One region of the Thalassotalea sp. PS06 genome, then DNA from elsewhere that is predicted to be linked to it. Evidence: predicted binding sites of a transcription regulator. Region 1 holds the regulator's gene; each other region holds the start of a gene.

What was found. The regulator LexA, encoded in region 1, represses DNA repair genes until DNA is damaged. The targets are predictions, from matches to a motif close to TACTGTATNNNNATACAGTA.
Region 2: ruvA (Holliday junction branch migration protein RuvA) is a predicted target of LexA. The motif match lies at 2,882-2,901, and genes of this name have one in related genera.
Region 3: recN (DNA repair protein RecN) is a predicted target of LexA. The motif match lies at 2,216-2,235, and genes of this name have one in related genera.
Region 4: FNC98_RS13385 (YebG family protein) is a predicted target of LexA. The motif match lies at 2,035-2,054, and genes of this name have one in related genera.

What each region holds. Positions count from the first base shown of each region.
Region 1 covers NZ_CP041638.1:3,458,631-3,464,312, forward strand. The annotation lists gene FNC98_RS15300 (sodium-dependent bicarbonate transport family permease) at 1-209, opposite strand, end outside; gene FNC98_RS15305 (hypothetical protein) at 199-429, opposite strand; gene FNC98_RS15310 (LysR family transcriptional regulator) at 552-1,484, shown strand; gene FNC98_RS15315 (hypothetical protein) at 1,871-2,239, opposite strand; gene FNC98_RS15320 (hypothetical protein) at 2,355-3,071, opposite strand; gene lexA (transcriptional repressor LexA) at 3,279-3,893, shown strand; gene coxB (cytochrome c oxidase subunit II) at 4,603-5,682, shown strand, end outside.
Region 2 covers NZ_CP041638.1:1,381,191-1,386,872, forward strand. The annotation lists gene aspS (aspartate--tRNA ligase) at 331-2,112, shown strand; gene ruvC (crossover junction endodeoxyribonuclease RuvC) at 2,299-2,826, shown strand; gene ruvA (Holliday junction branch migration protein RuvA) at 3,021-3,647, shown strand; gene ruvB (Holliday junction branch migration DNA helicase RuvB) at 3,696-4,706, shown strand; gene FNC98_RS06045 (MAPEG family protein) at 4,768-5,163, opposite strand; gene FNC98_RS06050 (energy transducer TonB) at 5,621-5,682, shown strand, end outside.
Region 3 covers NZ_CP041638.1:1,192,108-1,197,789, reverse strand. The annotation lists gene katG (catalase/peroxidase HPI) at 1-2,062, shown strand, start outside; gene recN (DNA repair protein RecN) at 2,256-3,920, shown strand; gene FNC98_RS05205 (outer membrane protein assembly factor BamE) at 4,040-4,390, shown strand; gene FNC98_RS05200 (hypothetical protein) at 4,506-4,877, shown strand; gene FNC98_RS05195 (hypothetical protein) at 4,878-5,189, shown strand; gene FNC98_RS05190 (hypothetical protein) at 5,245-5,682, opposite strand, start outside.
Region 4 covers NZ_CP041638.1:3,044,225-3,049,906, reverse strand. The annotation lists gene FNC98_RS13400 (PA3496 family putative envelope integrity protein) at 21-209, opposite strand; gene FNC98_RS13395 (SDR family oxidoreductase) at 580-1,326, shown strand; gene FNC98_RS13390 (DUF3718 domain-containing protein) at 1,388-1,708, opposite strand; gene FNC98_RS13385 (YebG family protein) at 2,114-2,458, shown strand; gene FNC98_RS13380 (M48 family metallopeptidase) at 2,491-3,300, shown strand; gene thrA (bifunctional aspartate kinase/homoserine dehydrogenase I) at 3,648-5,682, shown strand, end outside.

The DNA.
Region 1 (5,682 bases):
ATTGCGCCGAATATCAGTACCAACACCGACATTTTCAGTAGAGCGATATCGACGTGCTGTTGTAGGGCGATACCGCCTTTTAAGCCTATGGCGATCATCAAAAACATACTGATGGATTTATACAAACCATCACTAAAAGTTAATTTGGCACCCGACAGTTGGCAGATAACCCCAAGGATAAAAAACGCAACGACAGCATCAATTACCATGTTGGTTTATCTCCGAAAACAGACCTTCTCTTTTCGCACACAGTTGAGAACGACCTTTTGCCACCCAAAGCTTGCCAACATTAAACACAGTTACCGCAAGGATTCCCCCTGCCGCTAGCGCAAAGCCCGGCGCCTGATGACCGATATGGGAACTGATCAAATAAAACAGCAACAACGTAGAGCTGGTAATTAGAGCAAATAGCCAGGTTTGTTTATTCATAGCACCTCCGGTAAAAATCTGCAGGATTGTACCTTTGCCAAAAATTAGATAAAAATAGATATAAACTAATCAATCCATAGATATTCATCTAAGATCAACAGAAAATGCGAAAAGGAGACAACATGGCGTCCCGATTACATGCTCATATAGGCACATTCCGACAACTGGAGATTCTCCTCGCTGTCTTTCAGGGAGGTAGTGTAAAGGCCGCTTCAGAAACCCTGTTCCTGACGCAACCTACGGTTTCGATGCAACTAAAAAAACTTAGTGAGGCCATTGGCCTGCCGCTCTACCAGCAGGTTGGAAAGAAACTCAAGTTCACCGATGCCGGATTGGCGACGGTAGAAACGGCAAAAAATATTCTGCAAAGCTGTGAAAAGTTAGATATGCAATTATCGAATCTAAGAGGCCTGAAAACCGGTACATTGCGCCTTGCCTGCGCAACCACAGCGAAATATTTTATCCCGCACCTGCTTGGTCCATTTTGCAAGCGCTATCCAGGTATTGATATCCAGTTTACGGTTGCCAACCGTCGCCAGGTAATTGAGAGACTCGAGCAAGGCCTGGACGATTTTTATGTTTTCAGTCACCTACCGGAAGGGTTGGATATCGATGTTATTGAGTTTATGCCTAACGATTTGGTTGCCATTGCCGAAGCCAATCACCCGCTGACGAAAAAGAAACGGGTAACGCTGGAAGAGTTTTGTCAGGAAGACTTTCTCATCCGTGAAAATGGCTCTGGTACTCGATTTGCCACGGAAGCATTTTTTGATAAACAACAGATAAAACCGAATGTTAAAATGACCATTGCCAGTAATGAAGCCATTATCCATTCTGTGCTCTCCAATCTCGGCGTTTCAATATTGTCCGCTCATACCTTAGCCTTTGGTGAAATTTATGATGTCAAAGTCATCAATGTAGAATCTCTGCCGATCCAGTCGAAATGGTCATTTTCATGGTTAAAGGCTCAGAGCCTGTCGCCCATCGCTAAAGTGTTTCTGAATTATGTCGAAACTGAAGGTCGGGAAATGATGGTTAAAGCGGTGAAGTTATAATATTTATGTCGAGCAAATAAACCCTTACTAGCACCTCCCATATACAAACGCTCCCGTGAATCGATTGTCAGTTCTCGGCAATTGCTCCATGCATTGCTCTAATACGTTACATCCGTGTAACGACAGACACAATCGATATATCTAGATCCATGTAGGTAACCATCCATGGTACGGGAGGATTAGTATGTCCATGTGCAAACCCTCCCTTGCTACTACTCGTTAGGAGAGATACAAACCCTCCCTTGCTACCATCCATGGTGCGGGAGGATAAGTATGTCCCTATACAAAAAAGAGTGCCTTTGCAGGCACTCAAGGTACAGCGAAAGGAATTGCTCATCGTTGGGAGGTCGACAAACAATCCACCTAGGAAGTCATTCTAATAACAATTAATGCAATGCGGTTAACAGACGAATATCGCGATTGCGATACAAGGCGTTACGTCGTTTGAAACGACACAGAACTTTTTTCACCCGGCGGATAAAGGTTTGCTGAGCCCTGCCCAATGCGTTGGAAAATGCCAGATGCACACTGTCCTGGGCGGCCATGATATGAACATCAAAGACCCGATCGCCGGCAACCCTCACCGAACACTGTTTATCACGTCCACCCCGGGTGCCATTGATATCTCGAAAGCTTACCACCACATAACGGATTCTTTCATCAACACGGGCAAAGGCGTGCTCAACTTCGCGTTGTATGAAAGCCCGGTAGCGGGACGTCATTTTGATATTATTTGCTCGAATAAAACATTTCATAATCAACCCCTTCTAATAAACTCTTTAAAAAGGATGGATCATTTTTTACATAGATAAAAATAGATGTTTTCTAACACTTGATTAGATAAAAATAAATATAAACACCTGCATTCTTTTAAGCAAAAACTCTATCCATCAGTTCTCTGACTGATTCGCTTTCTCCCATTATCGGCACCGCAAATGCCGAAACAGACACCAATAAAATCACATAGTAGGCGGGATGATTAAGACGATTATAACGATACATAAACCAGCTAGAAGCCAGTAATACCGTGGCGGTTGCAATGGGTAAGGTGTGCAGGGGAATAATTTTCAGATCAAAACCCAATGCCCCAATGTAAACCAGTAACCGGGTTAATCCTGGAGATAACAGCAATAGGGCTGTCGCTATCATGTAAGTGCTGTGTTCACGGGTATCCTTGGTGTTGAGAATGGCTTTCGCGACCAGATAAATAAACCCCGAAACCAGAAACAAATCAACAATACTGACGCCATACATGAATACCTTAAATGGCTCTGGGGTGCCGTCTTTTAATGCGAAAGCAATATTATTGTCAATCGCCGATATCGCTGTACCTGCAACAATACCGGCCAGCAGTATGCCTAATTTTCCGAGGTTTCTATGCAGCGAGCGGTTATTCTTATTGACCGCAATGTATGGTTGCACGATTAACAGCAACATCCACAACATGGCCGACAAGCCATGGGCATGCTGTTCCCAGCTCATTTGCGCAAACCGTAAAAAATAGCTTAATGAAAAACCGCATAGGGTGATCACCAAGGGGATCATTAACCAAAGATATACGCGCTTATAGTTATCATCTTGTTGCATGGTATCTTCCTTGTGAAATTAAATGCCTTGATACCACACACCTCATCAATGCTTTTCGTTCACTATATAAACATCTTCCAGACATGGCAATTAGGGAATCAGTTTAAGGATTATTCAAAAATCACCTTAAACCAGTTTTGATTTGCTTTTGATAATCAACTGTATATACTGACAGTACAATGTACTGTACAGATAGACAGGAATGTTATGCGTCCGTTAACCCCACGCCAATCACAAATTTTTGATTTAATAAAAGAAAAGATCGCAGACACTGGTATGCCGCCAACACGAGCGGAGATTGCCGATTTTTTCGGCTTTAAATCAGCGAATGCTGCGGAGGAGCATTTAAAGGCGCTCGCCAAGAAAGGTTTTATCGAAATGTTACCAGGTACTTCTCGTGGTATTCGCTTAGCGGACGAGCATAACGAAGAGCTTGGATTACCATTAATTGGTCGCGTTGCTGCGGGTGAACCGATTCTTGCTCAGGAACATGTTGAAGATAGATACCAGATAGATGGCAACCTGTTTCACCCTGCCGCAGATTACCTGCTGCGCGTTAACGGCGAAAGTATGAAAGATATTGGTATTCTCGATGGTGATTTACTAGCGGTTCATCAAACCACGGATATCCACAATGGCCAGGTAGTTGTTGCCCGTGTAGAAGAAGATGTTACGGTCAAGCGTTACAAGCGCGAAGGTAATGTGGTTTATCTGCACGCAGAAAATGAAGACTTTGATCCAATTAAAGTCGATTTAACCAGCCAACATTTTAATATTGAAGGTATTGCCGTTGGTGTTATTCGTAATGCCGATTGGATGTAAAAAAGAAGAGTAAAGTGTAAAGGTGGCAGAATGCAGTAAGAGCAATCTTGCGAATATGCAATGTGCTAATGTCCTTTCTTTGATTCCCTGTCGTGGCAGGGAATGACGATTTAGAGTGTGTTCAGTAGTCTGTCGTCTGTCGTCGATTATTTTTTCAACTACCTGAATCACATCCAGGGATACTTGGCCGGTCCCTTTTCAGGTAGTTTTTCCTATCTTTGTTTATTTCTCCAACCCCCTTAAATTAACGAATACTTTTTAACCACTTGTAAAGCACATAAATGTGTTATTTACACCACTAGAAATTGCACTCATATTTTTCTTATTCCCTGCCAAATCAATTCCTGCGCTCACGATATGAGCAATTACTCTACAGATTTCGTTCAAAAAAAGTGCAAATTAACCCTTTAAAGCACTAGACCTTGATGAAAAATTGAGTAATCCTAGAACCTGAATTAGTCATAATCATAATAATTACGCTAAATCCTACCACTTCTTCGATGTAGGAATGCGGTACGTAAGAAAGTGAGAGTTAGTTACATTCAGAATGACAATCAATTACCTGAAGGTTTAAGCAACTCTCTATAACAAATATAAATTTTACGGAAATTTGAGACATCGAATTCAGTTGTATCCTGTCACTTGTTTCTGTCTTTGTTCGCTAAAGCAGAGGAGATGTCTAGTGAAGAGACGTAACCTGGGTTGGCTGATGTTGGGGAGTTTGTTTTCCAGCGCAGCTTGGGCAGACATGCAGTTAAACATGACCAAAGGTGTCACCGATATCAGTCAGGAAGTGTTCGGGCTGCATATGTTGGTAATGTGGATTTGTACTGCCATCGGTATTGTGGTGTTCGGCGCCATGTTCTGGTCGATGATTTTTCATCGCAAATCTAAAGGTGTTAAACCCGCCACCTTCCACGAAAGCACTAAAGTTGAAATACTTTGGACTGCTATTCCCATTATTATTCTTATTGGTATGGCCTGGCCTGCTACTAAGACCCTAATCGCCATGGAAAATAATGACAATTCCGACATCACCATTCAGGTGACTGGTTCGCAATGGAAATGGCATTACAAGTATTTTGATTCCGATATTGAGTTCTATTCCGTACTCACTACGCCGAAAGATCAATTTGATAACCGTGATGGTAACTATGTGACCAAAGGTGAGAACTACCTACTAGAGGTAGATAAACACCTGGTTATCCCGGTTAACAAGAAAGTACGTTTCCTTATTACCTCTGATGACGTTATTCACTCCTGGTGGGTTCCGGATTTTGCCGTTAAGCAAGATGCCAACCCGGGCTTTATTAATGAAGCCTGGACCAAGGTAAATGAACCGGGTATCTATCGCGGTCAATGTGCTGAGCTGTGCGGTAAAGACCATGGCTATATGCCAGTGGTTGTTGAGGTGAAATCTGAAGCCGATTACGCCATGTGGATTGAAGAGCAAAAGCTGGCTATCGAAGAAGCTAAGCTTGCTGAGCAAGAATCTCTGGCATCTACCATGTCGATGGAAGAGTTGATGAGCTTAGGTGAAGAAACCTACGTAGCCTACTGTGCAGCCTGTCACCAAACCAATGGTATGGGTTTACCACCGGCGTTCCCAGCATTGAAAGGCAGCCCAATGGTTACCGAAGATAAAGCCGCACACATTGACATCGTTCTTAACGGTAAAGCGGGTACTTCGATGGCTGGTTTTGGTAAGCAATTAAACCTTAAACAACTAGCTGCTGTTGTGACTTACGAGCGTAATGCCTGGGGTAACAATACCGGTGAAATGGTTCAG
Region 2 (5,682 bases), 1.7 Mb from region 1:
GCCGAGGTTTTTATACTAGGCGTCGTTATTTAGGAATGGCCATTCCATTTCAAATAGCGACAACGCCGTAGAAACTCCTCTCGGGCATTCCCGGATGGGCGAATATAATTTCTACTGGTTATATTCATTCGATTTCATATCAATAATTTCGATGAATTAATCGGCCGCGTTTACTATTCCAATTATTCGCTGAATGATCAGTCTTCAGTGCGGATTGGTATTTAGTGCCGCTTTATTATTTTATGGGTATTGATGATCGCGTCGGTGCCATGATGATCCCGCTATAATGAACTCGGGTTCAAGCTATTTACATATCAGGAACAGTCAATAATGCGTAGCGTATATTGTGGTGAGGTAAATGAATCTCACATTGGTCAGGAAGTCACTCTATGTGGTTGGGTAAACCGTCGTCGCGACCTTGGTGCGGTAATCTTTCTAGATTTGCGTGACCGTGAAGGTATTGTGCAAGTGGTTTACGATCCGGATTTCCCAGAAGTACTGGAAAAGGCCAACACCCTACGTAACGAATTCTGTGTTCAGGTAAAAGGTAAGGTTCGCGCTCGTCCTGAAGGTCAGGTGAACAAAGATATGGCGACCGGTGCTGTGGAAGTACTTGGTTTAGAGCTTACTATCCTGAACAAAGCGGCTCCACTGCCGTTAACGCTAGATGATCACCAGAACAATTCTGAAGAGCAGCGTTTAAAGTATCGTTATCTTGACTTGCGTCGTCCGGAAATGACTGAGCGTTTGCGCTTTCGTGCCAAGGTAACATCTGCGGTTCGTGAATCACTGGAGTCGCAGGGCTTTATGGATATCGAAACTCCGATTCTTACTGCCGCTACCCCAGAAGGTGCACGTGATTACTTGGTACCGAGCCGTACTCACAAAGGCAGCTTCTTTGCTCTACCTCAGTCGCCACAATTGTTCAAACAGTTGCTGATGATGTCAGGTATGGAGCGTTACTATCAAATCGTAAAATGTTTCCGTGATGAAGATTTACGTGCTGACCGTCAGCCTGAATTTACTCAAATCGATATTGAAACCTCATTTATGACCGCTGATCAGGTAATGGAAGTTACCGAAACCATGATCCGCGATTTGTTCAGCAAATTACTGAATGTTGATTTGGGCGATTTCCCTCGCATGTCTTATGCCGAAGCCATGACTCGTTACGGTTCGGATAAGCCAGATTTACGTAACCCACTTGAGTTGGTCGATGTTGCCGACTTATTAAAAGACGTTGAGTTTAAAGTATTCTCAGGTCCTGCTAACGATGAGAAAGGTCGTGTTGCCGTTATCTGTGTACCAGGTGGTGCAGAGAAGTTCTCTCGTAAGAACATTGATGAATACGGCAAGTTCGTAGGTATCTACGGTGCTAAAGGTTTGGCCTGGATGAAGGTTAATGACCGTGCTGCTGGCATGGAAGGCATTCAATCGCCAATTCTTAAGTTCTTACCAGAAGATGCGGTAAACGGTTTGCTTGAACGAACTAACGCACAAAGTGGTGATATCATTTTCTTCGGTGCTGATAACTACACCGTAGTTACTGAAGCCATGGGCGCGCTACGCCTTAAGCTTGGTGAAGACTTAGACATCGTTAGCGATGAGTGGAAGCCTCTTTGGGTTGTAGACTTCCCAATGTTTGAAGAAGTGGATGGTCACATGCACGCGCTGCATCACCCATTCACTGCACCTTCTGAACTAAACGCAGAAGAGCTGGAAGCAAATCCAGTAGGCGCGCTTTCTAATGCCTACGATATGGTTCTCAATGGCTGTGAATTAGGTGGTGGTTCTGTTCGTATCCACGACCAGGCAATGCAGGCTGCCGTATTCCGTATCCTTGGTATTAGCGATGAAGAAGCCGAAGAGAAGTTTGGCTTCCTACTTGAAGCTTTGCGTTACGGTACGCCGCCACACGCAGGTTTAGCATTTGGTCTTGACCGTTTGGTCATGTTAATGACAGGCGCAACCTCTATTCGTGACGTAATGGCATTCCCGAAAACCACGACAGCGGCTTGCCCATTAACCAACGCACCAGGCAAAGCCAACCCAGCACAATTAGCGGAACTTGGCGTCCAAATCGTTGCGGAAGAGAAAAAGTCTGAAGACTAATTCCCTTACAACCTAGAAGCCAAAACCTAAATCCCAAAAGCCGGCGACAAGCACTTTGTCCCCGGCTTTTTTAATGGAATCCTATTTTCAGATAAACAATCATTTATGCGATCAGTTTTCTGATGACATAAAATCTTGCCTCATTTAAACTAGCGACAAATAATAACGGCAAGAATAATACAGACATTGAGCATCATCTTAGGCATAGATCCCGGCTCCAGAATTACCGGCTATGGCATCATTGAAAAAAAAGGTCGCACCTTCAACTATCTAGGCAGCGGTTGTATTAAGACGTTGGCGGCGGGGGATGACCAATCAAAGCGCTTGCAGATAATTTTTGCCGGCGTATCAGAACTGATTATTCAATATAGACCGGATTTATTCGCCATTGAGCAAGTGTTTATGGGTCTTAACCCTTCTGGGGCACTTAAGCTTGGACAAGCGCGTGGCGCAGCCATGGTTGCTGCAACCAATAACAATGTACCCGTGGCCGAATATTCAGCCAGACAGATCAAACAATCTGTGGTGGGAACCGGTGCTGCAGATAAGACACAGGTGCAGCATATGGTGGCATCGATATTAAAACTGCCGGGTACGCCACAAGCCGATGCCGCTGACGCATTAGCGGTCGCTATTTGCCATGGCCACAGTTATGATTCCTTGGTGAAAATGGCGGGGCAGGCATCGAAAACCGTTCGTGGCCGTTTACGCTAATCAATCCACTTATATCCCCAGCGATTTCACAAATTCCGCAATTAAAAATTGACATCACTGTATATATATATAGTATTTGAGTTATCCAAGAATAGTAACAACTCAATCGCATCTGGTATTGATAACCACACAGGTATATTGCCTGTGATCAGTAATTCTGCCAGAGCGCATGTAATCAGGGCGAGGAAAGCAACGTGATAGGACGATTAAGAGGAACCGTGGTAGATAAACAACCACCGGAAATTTTAATTGAGTGTGGTGGGGTGGGATACGAAGTCACATTACCCATGACCAGCTTTTACCATTTACCCAAACTCGACGAAGAAGCCATTATCTATACCCACTTTGCGGTACGGGAAGATGCCCAACAATTGTATGGCTTTGCCAATGTTACCGAACGTAAGCTATTCCGCTTGCTTATTAAAGTAAATGGCGTCGGGCCAAAACTGGCTCTGGCCATTCTGTCAAACATGTCATCGTCTCAATTTGTGCACTGTGTACAAATCGACGACGTAGCCACCATTGTAAAAATTCCAGGTGTAGGTAAGAAAACCGCTGAGCGCCTATTGATAGAAATGCGCGACAGACTAAAAGACTGGGGGCAGGATATCGCCACGCCGAACGCCGATGAGTTTGCCTTACAAAGCGAAGAGGTTGGCTCTACGTTTGTTTCCGTTGCTAATGAAAAAGACGATGCGATAACGGCATTGGTATCGTTAGGCTACAAACAGAATCAGGCGGAAAAAGCCGTTTCTGGCGTGCATCAGGATGGCATGAGCTCGGAAGAGTTAATTCGTGATGCATTGAAATCTATGTTATAACCAGCGTTATAACAAAACCTGTAAGCAACCTTTGGTCAAACCATAAAGATGATAGAAGCGGATCGTTTAATACAACCTACTTCCACAACCCGTGAAGAAGAAACCATCGACAGGGCAATACGCCCGAAAATGCTCGCCGATTACACCGGCCAGGAGCATGTAAAAGAGCAGATGGAAATCTTTATTGAGGCGGCAAAAAAACGAAATGAACCGCTGGATCATTTGTTGATTTTTGGGCCTCCAGGCTTGGGTAAAACTACGTTAGCGAATATCGTTGCTAACGAGATGGGCGTCAATATTCGCACGACCTCGGGGCCGGTATTGGAAAAGGCCGGCGATCTCGCGGCGCTGTTAACCAACCTTGAAGAAAATGACGTGTTGTTTATTGATGAAATTCACCGTTTGAGTCCTGTGGTTGAGGAAGTTTTATATCCGGCGATGGAAGATTATCAGCTCGATATCATGATAGGTGAGGGTCCAGCAGCTCGCTCCATTAAGTTAGATTTACCACCCTTTACCTTGATTGGCGCAACAACCCGCGCCGGCGCGTTAACTTCTCCTTTGCGCGATCGTTTCGGTATCGTGCAACGTCTGGAATTTTACAAAGTCGAAGATTTAACCGATATCATTGCCCGCAGTGCTCACTTTTTAAATGTTGAACTGGATAACGAAGGCGCAATTGAAGTTGCTCGTCGCTCGCGTGGCACGCCACGTATTGGTAACCGCTTATTGCGTCGTGTCAGGGATTTCGCTGAAGTTAAAAATGATGGTACCGCAGATCAAGAGATCGCTTCAAAAGCTTTGAATATGTTGGAAGTGGATAGCGAAGGCTTTGATTTAATGGACCGCAAACTGCTGCTAGCCATTATTGATAAATTTATGGGCGGACCGGTTGGTCTGGACAATGTCGCCGCGGCAATTGGTGAAGAGCGCGATACCATTGAAGATGTAATTGAACCATTTTTGATTCAGCAAGGATTTTTACAGCGGACTCCTCGTGGCCGCATGGTTACGGAGAGAGCCTATTTGCACTTTGGCTTGGATAAACCAGAACGGTAACTTCTTTAAACAGGGCAGCGTATTGAGTCTTTAACAGCTGCCCATTCTGTATTCTCTTTTCTTATAAAAAAATATTAGCGATGTTGATTACTGCCAAAATAAGTATCGCTAAAAAAGTGCCCAAGACGCCGACAAAACGTTGCCAGCTTGTTCCCGCAGTTTTGCTCACACCAATGGCGTGCAAAAATCGACAGGTTACTAAAGCGCCGCCGATCGCGTGCAGCAACATTGGTGAGCCCTGGTTTACCTCGAATATTGCGAACAAAAGCATTGCCATCGGGACATATTCGATAAAATTACCATGGACGCGAATCGCTTTTCTCAAGTCTTTATTCTCGCCATCACCTAAACCTACTTGAAAACGACGGCGCAGGCCAATGACCTTGAAAGATAGGGTGATGTGAAGCAGGGCGAGGATACCTGTGTAAAAACCAGTAATGGCTAAAGAATGTTCCATTTTAACTTCCTTAATCTTTTTGTGACGTTATACCAACCCCACTAAGTTTGTGCACAACTCAGAGTTAGGGCCGAGGTTCAGTTACAACATAGATTTTATTGATATAGTCATTCTATATTAATGAAATATAGGGTAGTAAATGGGCCTCTCACTAACTCCCTACGGGTGAGTTTTAAAGGCATTTGGACTACGTTACTGATTTTGGCTAATTTTGAGAGCGGAATAACCATTCTCTGCAATCAAAGCCTTGTCTAAAAGCCTTTAAATTCTCACTGAGTGAGCAATAATTTAATGGGATTGGTATTAGTTTACTGCAAACATATGTTGACGAAAAGCGCTTCGCACAATAGCGAACTAACTTGTGTAAAAACAATCTTACAAACAACTATAATTAATGCGAGCCAGGCAGTGAGAGGTAGCAAGCTTGCAAGTTAATTTCCCTGTAGAAGGAGGAAGGGTGAAATTCTTCGTTGCTATTATTGCCGGGGCCTGTATCTCTATGGGTATTCTTGCCATCAT
Region 3 (5,682 bases), 1.5 Mb from region 1:
AAAATCTAACCCGATGTCAGCAGGCTTTTCCTATCAAGAGGGTTTTAATCAGCTTGATTTGAGCGAAGTAAAACAGGATCTTTATGATTTGATGACAGACTCGCAACCTTGGTGGCCTGCCGATTACGGTCATTATGGTCCGTTCTTTATCCGCATGACCTGGCACGCTGCAGGAACCTATCGTATCGGCGATGGTCGCGGTGGTGCTGGTACCGGAGCACAACGCTTCGCCCCTTTAAATTCCTGGCCGGATAACGGCAACCTCGACAAAGCTCGAAGATTATTATGGCCGGTGAAAAAGAAATATGGTGACAAACTGTCCTGGGCCGATTTACTGGTTCTCGCGGGAAATTGCGCACTCGAATCCATGGGTTTTAAAACCTTTGGCTTTGGCGGCGGTCGTGAAGATATCTGGCATCCGGAAGAAGATATTTACTGGGGCGCGGAAACCGAGTGGCTAACCGACAAACGATACAGTGGCGAGCGTGATCTCGACAATCCTCTGGCGGCCGTAGAAATGGGTCTTATCTATGTAAACCCGGAAGGTCCAAATGGCGAGCCCAGCGTGTTGGCTTCAGGTAAAGATATCCGCGAGACCTTTGGCCGCATGGCGATGGACGATGAGGAAACCGTTGCTCTGGTTGCCGGGGGACATACCTTTGGTAAATGTCATGGCGCTGGTGATGCAGCTAATGTTGGGCCGGAACCGGAAGCGGCAAGCGTGGAAAATATGGGACTTGGCTGGATCAATAAATTTGGTGATGGCCATGGCGATGACACTATTACCAGTGGTATTGAAGGCGCATGGACTGCCAAGCCGACAACCTGGGATAACGGTTATTTTGACGTGCTATTTGGCTACGAATGGGATTTGGTAAAAAGCCCCGCAGGAGCCTGGCAGTGGGTACCGGTAAACCCTGCCGATGAGCACCTGGCACCAAGTGCTCAAAACCCATCGAAGAAAGTTACCACGATAATGACAACCGCCGATATGGCGATGCGTATGGATCCTATCTATGGGCCGATTTCAAAACGCTTCCATGAAAATCCAGACCAATTTGCCGATGCATTTGCCCGCGCCTGGTTTAAATTAACCCACAGGGATATGGGGCCGAAGGTGAGATATTTAGGGCCTGAAGTCCCCGACGAAGATCTGATCTGGCAAGATCCTGTGCCTGAGGTTACTCACTCGTTAATCGACAGCAACGATATAAACGACCTGAAAAAACAAATTGGCGACAGCGGACTGTCGGTTGCGGAGCTGGTGTATACCGCATGGTCATCAGCTGCCAGCTACCGGGATTCTGACAAACGCGGTGGTGCAAATGGTGCAAGGATTCGTCTGGCCCCGCAAAGCGGCTGGCAAATGAATCAACCAGCGCAACTAACTAAAGTGCTGGGTACCCTTGAGAAAATCCAAAATGGATTTAACGTGCAAGGTTCCGATAAACAGGTATCAATTGCCGATATGATTGTACTGGCAGGTTCTGTTGGCATTGAACAAGCCGCTAAAGCTGCCGGTAAAACGGTTGAAGTTCCTTTTAGTCCCGGCCGCACAGATGCTCAGCAGGAGCAAACCGATACCGAATCGTTTGCGGTACTCGAAGGTAAAGCCGATGGTTTTCGCAATTATTGTCAATCGGAGTTTGCCAATATGGCTGAGGATCTGCTTATCGATAAAGCCCAGTTGCTTAATCTGACCGCTCCGGAAATGACGGTTTTGGTAGGAGGCTTAAGGGCGATGGGCATTAGTTATGAAAACTCAGATTTAGGTGTCCTTACCGATAACCCGGGACATCTGACTAATGATTTTTTTGTTAACTTACTGGACATGGATACCATCTGGCAGGGTAACGATTCAGGAACCTATTTTGAGGGTCTGAGCCGTTCCAACCGAGTAACCAAGTGGCGCGCATCGCGTGTAGATTTGCTGTTTGGCTCTAACTCCGAGTTAAGAGCACTTTCGGAAGTTTACGCCAGTGATAATGCCAATGATAAATTTGTCGATGACTTTATTAATGCCTGGGTGAAGGTGATGAATGCCGATCGCTTTGATTTGTAAATGACCTGCCATTATGCGGGTTGTTGCTACTAACAATAACCCGCTCTTTTTAGTCTCAACCGCATTCCAATCCTATTAGCTTTTAACCGAAACTACCCCGCCAGAAATACCATTGATCATTTTTCTTGCATCATTTTTTAAACACTGTTAATTTACTGTACAAATAAACAGTATCTTGTACAGGACGTTTGTTATGTTAACCAATCTTAGTATTCGCAACTTCGCGATTGTTAGCCATGTAGAAATTGACTGGCATCATGGAATGACCACGATAACCGGTGAAACCGGTGCAGGTAAATCTATTGCAATCGATGCTCTAGGGTTATGTTTAGGTGAGCGTGCGACAACATCTGTGGTTCGTCCCGGTACCGACAAAGCCGAGTTAATCGCCAGTTTTGATGTCAGTGGTAATAAAAAAGCAAAGCAGTGGTTAACTGAGCAAGAACTGAATGACGAAAACGACTGTATTATTCGCCGGTTAATTAACAGCGAAGGCCGCTCAAAAGCTTATATCAATGGCACCCCGGTTCCCCTTGCACAACTTAAAATGCTCGGCCAGTTATTGATCAACATTCATGGTCAACACGATCACCAATTACTGTTAAAAACCACTGAGCAACGTCAGCTCCTTGACGATTATGCTCAACACCATGGTTTACTTGATGATATTAAGTTTTTCCAAAAGCAATGGCGCACCAAAAATAACGAATTAAATTCATTGCTGGAAAGTCAGCAACAGCGCCAAGCTCAACAACAACTGCTGCAATATCAGGTTAAAGAGCTGGATGAATTTTCACTGCAACAGGGTGAATTTTCGCAACTTGAAGCGGATTTCAAACGCCACGCCAATGCCCAGCAGTTATTGGTTATATCGGGTCAATGCCTGAATCAACTGAGCGATGAAAACGAATATTCGGTCAGCGCTCAGCTTCAGAAAATTGCCGATGATGTGCAGCAGCTAGCGGCATTAGATAAAGGTGCAGAATCTATTGCCAATATGTTGGTTGATGCCAGCATTCAGATTCAGGAAGCGTCTCGCGACTTAAATTATTATCAGCAAAGCATTGATTTGGATCCTGAAGCATTCAACCTAATTGAAGAGCGTTACTCTACAGCGATTACCCTGGCTCGAAAGCATCAGGTAAATCCTGAAGATTTATTCGATTATCATCAAAAGCTTCAGGCCCAGTTATCGCAGCTAAGTGGCGATGAAGAGCGCCATCAGCATTTGCATGATGAGTTAGATACTATCAAAGAGCAATACCATCAGATTGCTGAAAAACTGCGAGTAAGTCGTGAAAAATCTGCGAAGAAGCTTGCTAAACTGATCACCGAATCTATGCGTGAATTAAGTATGCCTGACGCTCGCTTCAATGTGCAAATTGATCACCAGGTAAATGAGCAGCTATCCAGCCATGGCTATGATGATATTGAATTTCTCGTGAGTATGAACCCAGGGCAACCGATGGAAGCATTACACAAAGTTGCCTCTGGCGGTGAGTTGTCACGAATCAGTCTTGCGATTCAAGTTATTCTTGCTGAAAAAGTCATTACCCCAACCTTAATTTTCGATGAAGTAGACGTTGGTATTAGCGGTCCGACCGCGGCGAAAGTTGGCCAGAAGCTGCAGCAACTTGGCAGCAATACCCAGGTGATATGTGTCACTCACCTGCCGCAGGTTGCCAGTAAAGGTCAGCAACAACTATTTGTTGCAAAACTCACTGATGGCAAACATACGCAAACTTCAGTAACACCTTTGGCACAGGATGCGAGGGAGAGAGAAATTGCGCGTTTATTGGCCGGTGATGAAATTACCGATAATGCGATTGCCAATGCCAAAGAACTTTTAGCGAGCTAATCGGTCCGAACAGGGAATATCACTAAAAAATTCATAAAAAGCCTTTAATCTGCACGGCCCCTTGGTTATTATCCTTGGCAGTAAAATTAAAGGCTGTTGTCGTTAAGGAATAAGAATTAATGAGATCCCGAGCTTTATCTCTTAGCATTTTGCTAGGATTAGCCACCACATTTGCTTCAGGGTGTGTTTACCGTATTGATGTCCCGCAAGGAAATTACATCGAACAAAAACAAATCGATAAGCTGCAGGTTGGCATGACCAAAGAACAGGTAAAATTTGTTCTGGGCAACCCTGTCGTAGTTGACGCGTTTGACGATAATCAGTGGTACTACGTTTACGATTTTAAATCAGGTCGTAACGAAGCATTTAATTCTCAAAAGAAATTGGTATTAACTTTTGAAAATAACCTGTTAGCAAAAGCTGAAGGCGATTTTGAAATACCAGAAAGTTTTTACACACCAATTCAGTAATATTGAATCGGCGCCCTGTCCAGGGTGCCGTTACCTGCCCCCAAGATAATTTAGCTGACACTTGCACTATGCAAGCGGGCTTGATTTTGCATATTCAACCATCAGGGTAAAAAAGATGAAATTTAAACAAATTCTAACCAGCGTTGTCGCCTGTCTTTTGTTATGGGGCTGTGGCCATGGCTATGAAGGTGAGTACCAGATAAAAAGTGCTTCGAAAAATGAGTTTGTGAACGCGTTCGCCGATGCGATTGAAGTTCCTAATATCATCATTGGCGATGATTATATCGAAAAAGAAGGTAAGCGAACGTATTATGACGAGGTCAGCGTACGCGAGCGCGGTGGCGACAGTTACCTGGTTTTTCGCCTCGGTAAAGAAGAACAGGTTTGGAAGATTATTGATGACAATACCTTGCAACAAGGCAAAGGTTTACTTGGCATCACATTAAACCGAGTAACGGCTGATAATAACAACACTAAGGAGAGCTAAATGACAAAGTTAACCACAACTATCCTTGGCCTGATGGTGGCTACACTTGCCGTATCTACTTCCGTTCAAGCCAAAAATGAAAAGTCGCAAAAACTGCCCAAGGGACTAGAGAAAAAAGTTAGTCAGGGTAAAGAGCTTCCTCCGGGGTGGCAGAAAAAATTAGCGCCAGGATACATTCTTAGTAAAGATGTATATCGATACAGAGATATTGTCGTACCGGTAGATAAGCACGGCATAGTCACCGTTAAGATTGACGGTAAGATAATCCGCCTTATCGAAGCGTCACGGGAAATTGTAGAAATTCTCAATTAAAAAAAGGCCAGTTTAAAACTGGCCCTTTTTGTACCCAAATAAATTAGCTCAATGGCTACATTTGATAGCGCGCAGCACCTGATAGTAAGGCTTTCGGGTCGATGGACTGGGTCAGACATTTCATAATATCAGCTTTGGTAAACACCAAAACTCTATCCTGATACCCCCTGCCGTTAGTGCTCATCGCGGCATTTTTAATAATTAGCGATACATGCTCATCAGCAGGAAGTGCACGCAAACCACCGCCATAGGTACACAAGGTCTCACTTAAACTCGACTCAAGCGCGGCGAAATACGCCCGCTGTTGCTTTCGTTGCTCGGCTCTGGCTTTATCTTGCTGCGCTTTTAACTTATTTGAGCGCTGCGCCAACTCCTCTTTGGACTTGAGTAATTCCTTTTTACGCTGTTCCAGCTTCGCCGCTTGTTTTTCTAACTGTTTAAGTTCGTCCTTATCTTCACTGCGTCGTTGATAAGCTAAATCTCGCTGCTCGCG
Region 4 (5,682 bases), 410 kb from region 1:
TATATATTGATGGGAGATGTTTAAATCTCCCATTCATCCTCATCAAGCAATTCTTTTAAACGTTTTTTCTCCAGTAATTCATCGATTCTCTTTCGCGTTTTGGCATTCGCCTCATCGTCTTTCGGCATATCGGTATCGGTTTCTTCGGCATCCACGCCGTCGTCCATATTCTCTTCGAAATCGTCATCTATCATGTCGTTGCCAGTCATTGGGTTTACCTCAGAATATAAAAGAAAAATAGAAAATGGGGTCGTAAACTGAAGGATAGAGCCTGCGTTATCGCGTCACTTCCTGCTCCATAAATGCAAAAATAGGCAAAAATTTTTATAAGATCAAATGAAAAAATAACTGTCTGATTTGATTGTTTTTAAATTGCTCAAAATGTCGAAAATTTGCATATTAATTGCTGTTAACGTCCACAGCACAAGGGCTATGGGGAATGTGGCGATTATTTTGCTAGCGCTTTTTATCTGGAATTCTACGCTGATCTTTGCTTAGGATTTGCAATCTCTTTTGGTATTCGTGAATAGTTAGGTTAACGTATAAGCAAGGTTAAAATTGCAACTAGAATAATGGCTTATGAGAAACAACATTCTGATCACAGGTGCCAGCTCCGGGCTTGGCCAGGAAATGGCACGACAATATGCAGCGATGGGCAGGAATTTGGTTCTTTGTGCCCGTCGTGAACAAGCATTAAGCGAACTTGCGACTGAATTAACGGCAAAATATCCGCAGCAAAAAGTCTTAGTTATGCCTTTAGATGTGAACGATCATGATGAGGTCTTTAAGGTGTTTAAGGCTGCCAGAGAACAGCTTGGACAATTAGATCGAGTTATCGTTAATGCTGGAATCGGCCAGGGTGGCTCCATTGGTAAGGGTTTTTTTGCGGCAAATCGTCGTACCGCTATGACCAATTTTGTCGCCGCTCTTGCACAATGTGAAGCGGCAATGGAAATCTTCAGGGCGCAGAATGATGGTCACTTAGTTACTATCTCATCGGTGAGTTCCGAGCGCGGCTTTCGCGGCGCCTTTACTACCTATGCTGCTACCAAAGCGGGCCTTGCATCTTTAACCGAAGGGATCCGCATTGATGTTCTGCACAAGCCAATATCGGTGACAACGATTCACCCTGGCTATATCGCTACGGAAATTATCGAAGAAGGCAAAACTCCGCCTTTTATCGTCGATGCTGAAACTGGTTGTAAGAGTATTATCAAGGCGATTGAAAAAGAAGTAGATAAGGCATTCGTTCCAACCTGGCCATGGGCGTTCATCCGTTTTGCGCTTGCCTGGTTACCTCTAGGTATGATGCGAAAGTTCAGTTAACGAAAAGAGTGACAAACGAAATAAGCGCCTCTTCCGAGGCACTTATTCCTGAGCTTATCCATTATTTTAACATCGCTAGATCTGTGATTTGCGTATCACCGATGCTATGTTCAAGGCGATTCGCGGTTTTGGTTGCGCCTTGTTGTTGAGCGAAGCTGATAATGTCCTGCTCGTTACACATTACATTCAACGCTACGGTTTGATGATTTAAACGATAGCTCTTGATGGTACGGTCTAGTCGAAATACGTTGTCACTGGATGCTGATTCACAGATATCCTGCAATGCTGATTCCACAAAAGGATCCATAGAAGCGTTTGCCTGGGTTGCTGCCAAAGCAAACATAGTTGCTGCACAAGTAGTAATCGCGGTTAATGTTTTCATAGTCTCTTCCCCATTTGGTCAATTTTTGCTGTTGCAAGTTATACCAATCACATTAAATTATTGCTCACTCAGTGAGAATTTAATGTGATTGGTATTAATAGTGGGGGATAAAAAGAGAAAAGTTGTTAATGGCTAATCTATGGATGTAACCAAACATTTATTGAGTAACTTATCGGTGTGCACTGTATAGGTTGGGGCAGGCCCTTATTAATGCGGCGTAGTGTCAATCAGTCGTATTTCCTGAAGACATAAACCTTTACATTGGTACATGCTTTTGCACAAAAAATATCAACGGATCTGGCAGTTAATTGATTAATTTGGTAATGTACTGGATAAATATCCACTATATTAGTCCGCTTAACAAAAAGTGGACGAAACCCGATAGATTGAAATGAAGGGATAATTATGGCTGTAGAGAGTCGATTTGTAGTAGTACGCAATGGCGTGGAGGTCGAAACGTTTATGGATAAGAAAACGGCTGATGAGTATGACAAGATGCTCGACATGGCGGATAACTTAAGCGTTTTGCTGGAGCAATCCGAATTGAAATTAAATGATGATAGCATCGAAGAAATCAGCATTTATCTGGCGAAACATCGTGAAGATATCCTGATTGCATTGCAGGCGAAAAAGCCAAAGGTAGTAAAGCCTAAAGTGGTTGAAGCATTAGAAGAAGCTGTTGAAGACGAAGCTAAGTCCGAAGCTAAAACCAAAGCTAAAGCAAAACCTAAAGCCAAGACGTCTGCGTAATTGTGGAAAGCCGATAGCAACCATTCCGATTTATGTTTTTTAAAAACAAAAATACCTCAGCCGCCGTTTTAGATGGTATTGAGATCGTCCGTTCAGCTCGTCGCAAAACCCTGTCATTGCAAATCAAGGCCGGCAAAGTTCGGGTATTATCTCCGAGCTGGCTAGATTCCTCGAAAATTGCTCGCTTTGTTGCTGAAAAGCAAACCTGGATAGATGAAAAATTGCGTCAGCAGCAGGAGATATTATCCGAACCTAAGACGTTTTGGCTTGCCCCGGGGGAAAAGATTTTTATCGCAGGGGAATCGTGGCAAATTGCTCAATGCCCGTTGCAACAATTTAATCGACAACAGATTTCTGCAGATAATACCGGTAATGGGGACGATTTCATTGAAACCAGGTATGTAACGATTCGCTTGAACTGGCAAGCAAAGCTTTGTCACTTTTATCTTTCAGAGCGGCTTTTTCAACATGACGAAGAGCAACAACAACGACTTCTGTCTGATGCATTCAATAAGTTTTGCCAGCAAAGAGCCACTTCATTATTTGCCGCACGCCTTAACAATTGGCAGGGTATTACCGGCCTTGAATCGTCTTCTCTGAAAATTCGCTTTTACAAATCTCGCTGGGGAAGTTGTGATAACCAGGCGAGAATCACCCTCAATAATCGTTTGGTTATGGCACCGGATTCGGTGGTTGATTATGTTATCGTCCACGAATTATGTCACTTGGTTCATCAAAATCATTCATCTGATTTTTGGGCGCTGGTCGAACACTTCTATCCCAATTTCAAAAAATCCAAACGCTGGTTGCAACAACACCAAGCTGCTCTTTTAGTTAGATAAAACGCTCGCCGAAACAATTGCACCTATAATTGTTAAAAACATGTTGACAGTCGATTATTTGTGCGGCAGAGTGAATCCATGAACATTTTTACGCACCTTCTCCACATTATTACTACCACCACCATTATTATGGTGGGCATTGGCTAACGCGTAAAAAAAGACTTTACCTAAGCCCGTGACCTGCAAAGCTCACGGGTTTTTTCGTTTTAGGGCCTGTCGATATATTCGACCAAAGGTTAGCAATTTTGTTTAAGGGATGTCGGTATATCAATTACATTAAATTATTGCTTACTCAGAGTAATTGGTATTAGCCCGATATAAAAATAATCAATCAGGAGTAGATAGATATGCGAGTACTGAAATTTGGTGGTTCTTCATTAGCCAATGCGGACAGATTTTTAACCGTATATAAAATTATCGTCGATAAAAGCCAGGAATCTCCGATTTCTGTGGTGGTATCGGCACCACAAGGCGTTACTAATCATTTAGTGGCGTTAAGCGAAGAATTGCCAGAAGGTGAGGCGCTGGAAACCGGTCTTGCAAAGCTGCAGCAGGTTGTGCAGTCTATCTTTAATGGCCTCGCCGAGTCTGACACTGCGTTTGATCAGGAGATTGCCGACGATGCGTTAAATACCTGGTTAAATCAATTACGACGCTACCTGCAAGGCGCGGCAATGCTTAGCCACTGTCCGGACCATATCAAAGCTCGTATCATCAGTATCGGTGAGCGTTTGAGCGTTGCCACCCTAAAAGCACTTTTAAGTGCGAGTCTTCGCCAGTGCTCGGTACTTGACCCGGAACAGTTTTTACAAACCAATGATTCTCCATTAAATGCGATCGCCGATTTAACTGCCTGTCGTGAAAAGTTCGCTGCAGCTTATCAGGAGCTGGAAAATATCGCCCTAATGCCCGGTTTTATCGGTGTTGACAGCCAATCACAATTAACGACCCTTGGTCGTAATGGCTCGGATTATTCTGCCGCAGTGTTGTCGGTTTGCTGTAATGCCGAGTGTTGCGAGATCTGGACCGATGTTGATGGTGTTTATAATACCGACCCGCGTTTGATTAAAGACGCAAAACTACTCGATTATCTTTCTTATCAGGAAGCGATGGAGCTTTCTTACTTTGGTGCGAAAGTACTGCACCCGAAAACCATAGGCCCAATCGCCCAGTATCATATTCCTTGTTTGATCAAAAACACCACCAACCCGCAGGCGCCGGGCACTTTGATTGCTAATGAAGATGAAGGCAAGAAGCAGGTTAAAGCCATTTCTAACCTTGATAACCTGACCATGGTAAATGTTTCCGGTCCAGGCATGAAAGGCATGGTTGGCATGGCTAGTCGCGTATTCGAATGCATGAGTCGTGAACAGATTTCGGTGGTAATGATCTCCCAGTCTTCTTCTGAATACTGTATTTCGTTTTGCATCCATAGTCAGGATGCACCGCGGGCGCAGCAGAGTTTGCAACAGGAATTTGAACTGGAATTATTAAACCAACTGCTTGAGCCGGTAGCTTTACAATCAAATCTTTCGATCATTTCGTTGGTTGGTGATGGCATGCAACAGCAACGTGGCGTTGCCGCTAAATTGTTTGGCTCTCTTGCCCAGGCACGGGTCAATGTCGTTGCTATCGCTCAGGATTCCTCGGAACGGAGTATTTCCGTTGTTATTGAGCAACGAAAATGTACCGACGCCTTGAAAGTGTGTCATCAGAACTTCTTCTCCCATCGTCATACCATTGATGCTTTCGTTATCGGCACTGGCGTTGTTGGTAGTGAATTACTGGAACAGATCAAGCGTCAGCAGGCCAGTCTTAAAGACCAGCAGATTGATTTGCGGGTGCATGGCCTGGCAAATAGCAAAGGCATGGTTGTTGACAGTAATGGTCTGGAATTAAGCAATTGGCCAGAGTTGTTAGAGAAAGGTCAGCCATGGAATTTAGATACCTTAAAGCAGTTTGTTCGTTCGAATCACTTAATCAACCCGGTTATTGTTGACTGTACATCCAGCGACCAGACATCGGAACAATATGAAAGCTTTCTGTCAGAAGGTTTTCACGTGGTTACCCCGAACAAAAAAGCCAACACCATGTCGATGGAGTATTACCAGAAACTTCGGGTAGCGGCAGCGAAAACCAATCGTTTATTCTTATACGAAACTAACGTTGGCGCAGGCCTGCCGGTCATCGATACGCTGCAGAACCTGTTTAAGGCCGGGGATCAATTGTTACGCTTTGAAGGCGTTCTTTCCGGTTCTCTTTCCTACATCTTTGGAAAATTAGATGAGGGCATGAGCCTTTCTGAAGCGACTGCGATTGCTAAACAAAACGGTTTTACCGAGCCAGATCCTCGAGATGATTTAAGTGGTATGGATGTGGCAC